Regions from separate parts of the Paenibacillus sp. JT22N15 genome, predicted to be linked through region 1. Evidence: riboswitches for the same ligand, from Rfam matches in the RefSeq annotation. Region 1 holds a riboswitch; each other region holds the start of a gene.
The links. A riboswitch is a leader RNA that binds a small molecule or an ion and turns the genes downstream of it on or off. The one in region 1 is predicted to bind cyclic di-AMP.

Region 1 (3,277 bases):
ACACCCATTTGGACTCCCCGCATTTTGACGAAGACCGCGAAGCTGTTATCGAAAGAGCGCGTGCGGCAGGGGTGGATTTAATGGTTAATATTGGATTCAATCGGGAAACGATTCCAACAACACTTGCGCTGGCAGAAAAATATGATTTTATATATGCAGCAGTTGGCTGGCACCCCGTTGACAGCATCGATATGCTGCCGGAGGATCTGGGATGGATTGAAGAGCTTTGCTCTCATCCTAAAGTGGTAGCCATTGGCGAAATCGGACTGGATTACCATTGGGATACGTCCCCAAAAGACGTCCAGCATCGCGTATTTCGCGAGCAAATTCGCTTAGCCAAGAAGTTGAAAAAACCAATTATTATTCATAATCGCGATGCCCATGAGGATATTGTCAAGCTGCTGAAGGAGGAAAATGCTTCTGAGGTTGGCGGCATTATGCATTGCTTTTCCGGCAGTCCAGAAACGGCTCAAAAATGCCTCGATATGAACTTCTATATATCGTTCGGGGGACCGCTTACATTCAAAAATGCAAGGGTGCCAAAAGAGGTGCTTGCGATGGTTCCGAGTGACCGAATTTTGATCGAAACGGATGCCCCATATTTGACCCCTCATCCATTCCGAGGGAAACGAAATGAGACGTCTTATGTGTCGCTCGTTGCGGAAGCCGCAGCAGAAATATTAGGAAAATCGGTGGCCGAAATCGCCAATTTAACGACCGAAAACGGTAAAAAATGTTTCGGAATTGTGTAAAAACGGCTATAAAAACGAGAATAAGTGACCTTTACGGCGATAAAACTAATTTTTCATGCTGAAATAGACTCTCTTTTCCGTAAATATCCTAAAATTTCGCTTAAATCGGTTTTTATCTGATCTTTACAATTAGGCTCCGATGAAGGTATGATTCATTTCAGAGCTTTAAATTTTTGTATTGGATTTCCAGTTTGCGCTTAATCTTCGAACTTTGGAGAGCGGGGGAACCATGCACGATGCTGTGAGGAATTTGCGGATCACATTGCACGCGCACCTGAATTTCTTCTAGGGGTGAATTTGGCGGGGATTGCCATGAGCATTCTTCCGACGATAGGGCAGCTCTCTTGCCCGAACCCGACAGCTAACCTCGTAAGCGTTTATAGAGAGTGATCAACCTCGTGCATCCACCATTCCTGAATAGTCTATTTTGACGTTCCCGGGAAGCCACGAAACAGATCCTCTGTCGACGGGCTTTCTTTTTATTTTTGAATATTGGGTAAACCGTCGTCATAGGGTAAATCTAGGAGGTTGCAGAGGAAATATACTGGAGCGTGCTAGAAGCACGCCAATATACTATAGTCGCGTCAATGGTATCATGCGTAATTCGACGGCGGGGCTATGAAGGAGGACCGATGAAGTGGGCATTATTCAAGCAAGTGAGACCCATGGGAAACGATCATCCAGCATGTCTTTCGCATTGCGATGGAAGCGTGAAAACTTGCGTTTGATTCTTTTGAGTACTACGATCTCAATCGCTATGACTTTCATGTTTTTGGTGTTGTTGTACGGATCGGCTGACAAAAGCGTATCCGTAGTAGTGAATGGACAAGAAACCGTTGTTTCAACGAAACAATGGGTCCTGCAACGCCTACTGGATGAACAAGCTATTACAATTGGCCCGCATGACGAGGTATCTGTACCTCTGAATACGGCAGTAAAGGATGGGGACCGCTTTGAAATTAAGCATGCGGTACCGCTACTTGTAAAAGCTGATGGCAAAACATCAACGGTGTACACGACAGAGAAAACCGTGCAGGCAGCGATAAAGAAATTAAATATTCCTGTTGAAGATGATGATAAAGTATTACCTTCGCTTGGCTCGGGCGTCAGCGCGGATATGACCGTAACAGTCATTCGCGTCGATACGAAGCTAGGCAAGTCGTCCAGCACAACACCGTTCACCATTGTGAAGAAGGAAGATCCGAACCTGGAAGTAGGCAAGGAGAAGGTTGTGCAGACGGGCAAAGAAGGCGTCGTAACGATCAAAATTGAGAAGCAGTTTGAAGATGGCGTACTTGTCTCCAAGAAAGTGGTAGACAAGGTAGTCGAAACGGTTGCGGTCAATCAGGTCGTTGCAGTCGGTACGAAAAAGCCGGAGCCTAAAGTTACTGTGCTGTCGACAGCGACAACCAGCAACAATGTAACGGTAGACGGCACAACGCTCACATCCAAAAAAGTGCTCAGCAACGTCACATTGACGGCCTATTCAGCTGGCTTAGCATCAACGGGCAAGAGCGAAGGGCACCCGGACTACGGAATTACGGCCTCTGGCGCTAAAGTATCGGAAGGACGGACAATTGCCGTTGACCCGGATATCATTCCACTCGGTTGGTGGGTGTATATCGAGGGCATTGGTTTCCGCCGTGCTGAAGATACCGGAAGTGCGATCAAGGGCAATAAGATCGATGTTTATTTTGACAGTGAGAAGCAAGCTAATAAATTTGGTAAGAAAAAAGGATTTACCGTTTATGTGATTGGTCCTAACAAGCCATCGCTTAGCTAATTAGTGGCAGTTCTTTATGGATTGTGCTCTAGTTTATCGCAATCATAAGCTAAATATGACAGGATGCGGAAGAGGCCTTGCCTCTTCTTTTTGTTTGCGTCAGATTCGCTTGAATGGCCAATTGGGGTTATAATAAAACAGACGTGAATGAGCGGGTTGTTGTTGCAGCAATCGCCCATTTTTTCTGAAATATAAGATTGATAAGTTTCACGTTTATAATCAGCTTATATTTCACCGCGAAACGGCAGCTTTGCCGCCAAAGGACGGCGACAGCCGTTTACGCTTGAACGAATATCCAAGATAAGTTTCCCTTTGTGAAAGGATTGTTCGATGTGATCAAGGAAATGATTGTAGTAGAAGGCAAAGAGGATACGGTAGCGATTAAGCGGGCCGTTGAAGCCGATACGATTGAGACGAATGGATCGGCCATTGGCGAGGATGTGCTGCGGCGCATCGCGCTGGCACAGGAGCGCCGTGGCGTTATTATATTTACAGATCCGGATCATGCGGGAGAGCGTATTCGTAAAATTGTCGCTCAGCGCGTGCCGGGCTGCAAGCATGCTTTTTTACCGCAGGAGCTGGCCTCCTATAAAGGGGATATCGGCATTGAGAATGCGGCGCCTGATGCGATTAGGCAGGCGCTCTCGGAGCTGCGTACAGAAACGGCTGAGAGCGTCGGGGCCATTACATGGGACGATCTGATGGCAGCTGGCTTAATTGTGCATGAAGAAGCGGCAAAGCG
Region 2 (3,277 bases), on a different contig from region 1:
CCGTTCATATACGGCATGCTAATATCCGTCGCTACGATGTCCGGTTCCAGACGCTCAATCAGCTCCATCGCTTCCCTGCCGTTCGCCGCCGTATCTACAATTTCAAAGCCATGGCGCTCCCATGCAATTTCGTGCAGCAGCCCGCTGCGCGTCTCTTCTTCATCATCTACCAGCAGCACTTTATACATCGTTCATCCCCCCGCTATTTAAATACGCGGCCGAGCAGCCGCAAACACCTGATTCTGTCAGCATGCTATTTATCATATTCGTTTCCTTGTTTTCTGGAAAGAGGGGGTGCTTTGAGTAAACAAGCGTAAACGGCTGAAGCCGTCCTTTGGCGGCAAAGCTACCGTTTCGCGATGAAATATAGAGAAAGGAAGAAAAAAATCATATGCTTTCCTATATTTTAAAGAAATCGCGAGATAAATCGACCTTGCTAAAGATAAATCTCGTTGTAAGCGTTTAAAATCAAGCTAATCTGCTGCATTCGCTCTCTTTTGCGGCGTAAGCTTCCTTTACAGCAATCGCGGCGGGGGAGTATGATTCATAGCATGCATGAACCTTTTTTTGAAATATAAGCATTTATAAGTTTTGCACTTATAAATAGGCTTATATTTCTCGGACTGAAACGCGCTGCGCCGCCAAAGGAAGGCGATAGCCGTTTCACCTTGAAATATAGGAAAGTATATGTTTTCGTTATCCTTTCTCTATATTTCTAAGGGCAAAGCTCTTCGCTCGTCCCAGAAGGACGACGTAGTCGTTTTTGCTTGATCGCTGAGTCTTCGCATATTAGGCGAAGAGCGGGGGAACCAAACGCACTGCAGCCATCCGATGTGAGAGTCGGAAGCTGGCAGCGCAGGGGTGAATCGTTTGCAGGAGTGTCATGAAACTCCAGGCAAATGTAGGGCGACTCTCACCGCCCGAATCCGACAGCTAACCTCGTAAGCGCAGGTGTAGAGAGGAATGGTGAACGATTGTGACCTTGTAAATCAGGCCACAGAGCGTCATACGCCTCTGTGGTTTTTTGTTGTCTTTTTTTCGAAAATAGCACTCGCAACATCGGCAGGCATTTTGTTTCAAACGCTGAGTTCTGCACTGCCGCAGAAACGGGGGAACCATCGACGGCTCTCTGTCGTTGTCCAATGGACGATGGCAGGGAGCGTCACGGGGTGAATCGCAAGGGCACGATAAGTGCCAAGCGTAGGGCGTCTCTCGCGCCCGAATCCGACAGCTAACCTCGCAAGCGTCAACGGGAGAGGCCACACTTACACTTATCGCAGGCGAATCAGGGGCGTATGATGCCCGGATGAAGGAAGCTGCGGGTGAAGAGTCCTCTTTGCCCAAGGCTTCTTTTTTGTTGCCTTTTTTTCCAAAATGACTAGGGATAAAACGAAATAAGGAGCGATGCAGCTATGCTGGATATCGGAATGGCTTTGACCTTAATCGCAGCTTTCGGGCTGATTGCCGGATTTATACGCTGGTGCGATCGGTCCATTAGCGAAACGGAGGAACGGGGATGATTGTCATATTGCTCGTTACAGGAGCTTTGCTGGTGTATCTCGTCTACGCCTTGCTCCATCCGGAAAAATTTTAGCTCATAACATTTCATCATTTATAGCAAGGGAGGAACAGCTGTGGACGTCTTGCAAATGGCGGTAGTCGTCGGCATGATCATGCTGATCGCAAAGCCACTTGGGCATTATTTATATTCCGTGTTTTCAAACGTTCCGAACCGTACCGACAAGCTGTTCGGACGAATCGAAGCGATCATTTATGCAGTAATCGGGCTCAAAAATCGCCAAGGCATGAGCTGGAAAAGATATGCGCTCAGCTTTATTACACTCAATTTCGTGCTCGTAGCTGTCAGCTATGTACTGCTGAGGGTGCAAAGCGGTCTGCCGCTTAACCCGAATGGAATCGGCGGCATGGAGCCGACACTCGTCCTAAATACGGTCATCAGCTTTATGACCAATACGAATCTCCAGCATTACAGCGGCGAATCAGGGCTGACGTATTTTGCGCAAATGGCCGTCATTACGATGATGATGTTTACGTCCGCCGCTACCGGCTTTTCCGTTGCTGTCGCCTTCGTGCGCGGCATTACGAGCAAAGGCGGAACGCTCGGCAACTTTTTCGAGGATTTCGTCAAAGCACATACGCGGATTTTCTTCCCGCTCGCTATTATCATTACGCTGCTGCTTGTGGCGCTGCAAGTGCCGCAAACGCTTAGCCCTACCTTGACCGTTACGACACTCGAGGGCGCGGTTCAGCATATCGCCATCGGGCCAGTCGCCTCGCTGGAGTCGATTAAGCATCTTGGCACGAATGGCGGCGGTTTTTTCGGAGTCAACTCCGCCCATCCGTTCGAAAATCCCAACCCGCTGACGAATGTCATTGAGATTTTGTCCATGTGGGCACTGCCTGCCGCGCTGCCCTTCATGTATGGCCGGTTTGCGAAAAGCAGCAAGCAGGGCTGGGTTATTTTTTCGGCGATGATGGCGCTGTTTCTGATCTTTCTTACGATTTCCTATACGGCTGAAAAAAGCGGCAACCCGCTGATCGCCACACTCGGCATCGACGCTTCGCAAGGCAGCATGGAGGGCAAGGAGGTTCGCTTCGGCATCGCCCAGTCCGCGCTGTTCACGACGGTGACGACGGCGGCCACGACCGGCTCGGTCAATTCGATGCACGATACGCTCACTCCGCTTGGCGGGCTCGTTCCCCTTGCCCAAATGATGCTGAACGTCGTCTTCGGCGGCAAAGGCGTCGGGCTCGTCAATATGCTGATGTATGCGATGCTGACGGTGTTCATCTGCGGGCTGATGGTCGGACGGACACCAGAATTTCTCGGACGAAAAATAGAGCCGCGCGAAATGAAGCTCATTGCCATTGCCATTCTCGTGCATCCGTTTATTATTCTCGCGCCAACGGCAGCGGCTTTTCTAACCGACCTGGGGCAAGGCGCTATATCCAATTCGGGCTTTCATGGCATTACGCAGGTGCTTTATGAATATACGTCCTCGGCCGCCAACAACGGCTCCGGGTTTGAGGGGCTGGCCGACAATACGCCGTTCTGGAATATAACGACCGGGCTCGTGATGTTTTTCGGCCGATATATGTCGATGATTGCGCTGCTTGCTGTAGCCGGATCACTCAGCCGCAAGCAGTGGGTGCCGGAGACGATTGGCACGTTCCGAACGGACAATTCGCTGTTTGCCGTTATGCTGATGGGCGTCGTTATTTTGATCGGCGCGCTCACGTTTCTGCCCGTCATTGT
Region 3 (3,277 bases), on a different contig from region 1:
AGCAAAGACGATGTCAAAAATTATGCGCACATATTTTCAAAAATACAAATTCAAGCATCCAACCACGTCTGATTTCCAGCGTGTCGTTGAGCAGATTACGAAGGAAAAATGGCAGGACTATTTCCACCAGTATGTATACGGCAGCCTGATGGCGGATTTTTCAGTAGAGGCTATTCGAGTGAATGAAGTGGAGCAGGATGGCCAAACGGAGTACGAGTCTACCGTGCTGATTAAGCGCAATGGCGGGCAAAATGGGCCAATCCCGCTCGTATTCTCCTTTACCGATGGCGAAAAGATTTCGAAAACATGGGATGCCGCCGAGTCGCATATCCAGTACAAGGTTGTGCACGCTGCTCCGCTCGCCTGGGTGGCGGTTGACCCGAAAAACAGCAATGTGCTGGACAACAAGCATATTAACAATTTTATGCGCGCAGAAGTGCCCGAGCAGTCGCGCATTCGATGGAGCCTCGGCCTGACGAAGCTCATCGAAGGCTTGCTCGGATCCGTAGGCTGGTAGAGAGGAGGTTGAAAAATGAAGCAGCATATGAAGCAAGGCTGGCGGCTCGCTATCCGCCATTTCTATATCGTCATTCTGTTATTCCTTTACCAGCTATTATGGGGACTTTTCCTTTACCGTTTTGTTGATATGACTGTACTGCCGCTGCTGCGGCGCTTTCCGCTCCAGCATCCGTCTGACTCGGCCGTGTCGCTGTTCTTCAGCGAGGCCCAGTTTCAATTGACGAAGACGGATTTGATCAATCCTTATTTGTGGCTTCTGGGCGGCTTGTTCGCTGCCCGCATGCTGCTGACGCCGCTGTTCAATGCGGGGCTGCTCTACTCGCTGCATCATATGGGCGAAACAGGTGAAACACAGTTTCTTCAAGGCATTCGCAAAGCTTGGAAGCCCGTGACGCTGCTCTATTGGCTGCGCACGCTGCTTATTTTCGCACCCGGCTGGTTCCTGCTGCCTCGCGCCTTCAAGCTGCTTATGGAGGGCCATTCGCTGGGCGAGCTGCTGCAAGGCACGCTGCCGGGCTTTGGCGGCTGGCTGCTATGGAGCTTCCTCGTTCACCTGCTGCTGCTCGCTATGCAGTTCGGCGCCGCCTCCGGCACGGGCTCCTTGCGCTGGCTCAGCCATGCGCTCCGAAATCTTTTCCCTTATGCCGGCCTCTCTCTGCTGATGTGGCTGCTGGCTGTTGCCGCTTCGCTCGCTGTGTCTGGGCTTTCCTATGCTTGGGCAGGCATGCTGGCACTCATCATGCATCAAGCCTATCATCTGCTGCGCACCTTGTTAAAAGTATGGACGCTCGCTGCCCAATACGATTGCCTGCAATCAAAGCAGAGCTGAGACCCTTAGAAAAATGAGGGCAACCCCACCTAATTCTCATTTAGTATTCTCATTTTTCTAAAGCCCTTCTCATAAAAAAACCGATTGCGGCCAAAAGGCCGAAATCGGTTTTTTGCCGTTATCCTGCACCTGCAGGTAAAGCCTCCATTTACTTCCCAGCCTATATGGCGACCTAGCTCAAACTCTCTAAATCTTCATTTTACGCTATAATTCTTGCCTATTCACACGATTCATAGCATATTAGCTGCCTATTTCTCATATAAACTGACAAAATGTTTTTTTGCCCAAGAACGGCGATAGATCGAACATTTATTAGGCAAGAAACTTGTTTTAACGCAAAATTGAGCCAAAAGGTTACATGAGAATTATTAGAAATTCATTCATATAGAAGGAAATCACATGAAAAAAACGAATTATTAGCGCAGAGCAAAATTAAACCAGCCTAATTTTTTATACCGCAAAGGTATAGAAATACGGGGGAACCACTTTGGGTGAATTGATTTCGATGCTTGGACGGCTTGATTCAAGTGTCTTGGAAATCATAGGGAACCTTCACAACCGAACCCCACAGCTAACCTCGTCGGCACCGGAAGGAGTTTCAAATTTTGAAGAAGGTTACTGCACTACTCGTTGGTCTTGTATTAATGCTTGCTTTCCAAGCAGGCAGCGTGTTCGCGAGTTCGAAGATGGATGGTGTTATCGCTGATCTGATCGGCACACCGTACCAAAGCGGCGGAACGACTACGAAAGGCTTCGACTGCTCCGGTTTTACGAAGTATGTTTTCGACAAAATGGGCATCGATCTTTCCCGTACTTCCCAAGCCCAATCGAACGATGGCAGTGAAGTGAAGAAGAGTGACCTGATCGCTGGCGATCTCGTATTCTTCAACACGAGCGGCAAAGGCATCTCCCACGTTGGTATTTACGTAGGCGATGGAAAGTTTGCACATGCTTCCTCGAGCAGAGGCGTTATTATTAGCAAACTTAGCGAGTCTTATTATGCTGATCGTTACGTATCAGCTACACGCGTTATGAGCCAAGACGCTTACGACAAGTACGCAAGCGAGCAATAGAGCCAGGCCACGCTTTTTTCGCTTACATAACGAAAAGCTGCTGTCTCAATCAGCAAAGCCGCAGTTGTTTGTCTTCGGACAAATAGCTTGCGGCTTTGCTGTTTTCTGGCAACGCCTTATGCAAGGGCACGCGACCACGGTATGCAGCAGGTTGTACGCGCAGCGGGACGCCGCTGGATGACGCTCGACGATGCGCCGCTGGCCGATTTGGAGGAGCTCCATACGTTTTCTCGGCGCAGTGAGCCTTACAAGGTATTTACGCCGTTTTACCGCATGTGGCAAGCCTTTATGCAGAGCCACTATTCCCCTGCGGGCGAGACAACACTGCAGCAGCTTAATACGCTGAAAAATATAGATGCCAGCATGGCAGAGCGCTTCAGTCTTCCGCGGGAGCATCTGGCTGCGGCAGCCTTTCAGCAGATAGATGACTCAGCCGGGCGCGGCCAATCCCACGCGAGCCATGCAGCCGAGGTGCTGGAGCAATTTCTAAATCAACGCCTGTCTGGCTATGAAGGCGGCCGCGACCAGTTTGCGGACGACCAGACGAGCCATTTGGCGCGTTATTTGAATACGGGAGCGCTGTCAGCACGGCAAGCCTACGAAGCGGCGCAGCAGCAGTTTGGAGCCGAGGCGTGGATTAGACAGCTGGCATGGCGGGATTTTTTTCTATATCAAGGAAAATACAATGAGGACTTCTACCGCTATGAGCAGAAGTTTGATTTATCTTCGCTGAGCGATCAGCATTTCGAGGCATGGAGCGAAGGAAAAACGGGCATTCCTGTTATTGACGCCGCTATGAAGCAGCTAAATGAAACGGGGGAAATGCCGAATCGGCTGCGGATGGTTACCGCCATGT

Region 2: another riboswitch for cyclic di-AMP. It lies ahead of kdpF (K(+)-transporting ATPase subunit F); the one in region 1 lies ahead of AC50X8_RS28425 (resuscitation-promoting factor).
Region 3: another riboswitch for cyclic di-AMP. It lies ahead of AC50X8_RS29220 (C40 family peptidase); the one in region 1 lies ahead of AC50X8_RS28425 (resuscitation-promoting factor).

What each region holds. Positions count from the first base shown of each region.
Region 1 covers NZ_JBXENV010000019.1:10,873-14,149, forward strand. The annotation lists gene AC50X8_RS28420 (TatD family hydrolase) at 1-752, shown strand, start outside; cyclic di-AMP (ydaO/yuaA leader) riboswitch at 937-1,144, shown strand; gene AC50X8_RS28425 (resuscitation-promoting factor) at 1,390-2,535, shown strand; gene rnmV (ribonuclease M5) at 2,868-3,277, shown strand, end outside.
Region 2 covers NZ_JBXENV010000009.1:262,219-265,495, reverse strand. The annotation lists gene AC50X8_RS19455 (response regulator) at 1-188, opposite strand, end outside; cyclic di-AMP (ydaO/yuaA leader) riboswitch at 763-963, shown strand; cyclic di-AMP (ydaO/yuaA leader) riboswitch at 1,072-1,261, shown strand; gene kdpF (K(+)-transporting ATPase subunit F) at 1,517-1,594, shown strand; gene kdpA (potassium-transporting ATPase subunit KdpA) at 1,635-3,277, shown strand, end outside.
Region 3 covers NZ_JBXENV010000020.1:76,673-79,949, forward strand. The annotation lists gene AC50X8_RS29210 (M1 family metallopeptidase) at 1-517, shown strand, start outside; gene AC50X8_RS29215 (hypothetical protein) at 533-1,348, shown strand; cyclic di-AMP (ydaO/yuaA leader) riboswitch at 1,778-1,949, shown strand; gene AC50X8_RS29220 (C40 family peptidase) at 1,951-2,421, shown strand; gene AC50X8_RS29225 (FAD-binding domain-containing protein) at 2,509-3,277, shown strand, end outside.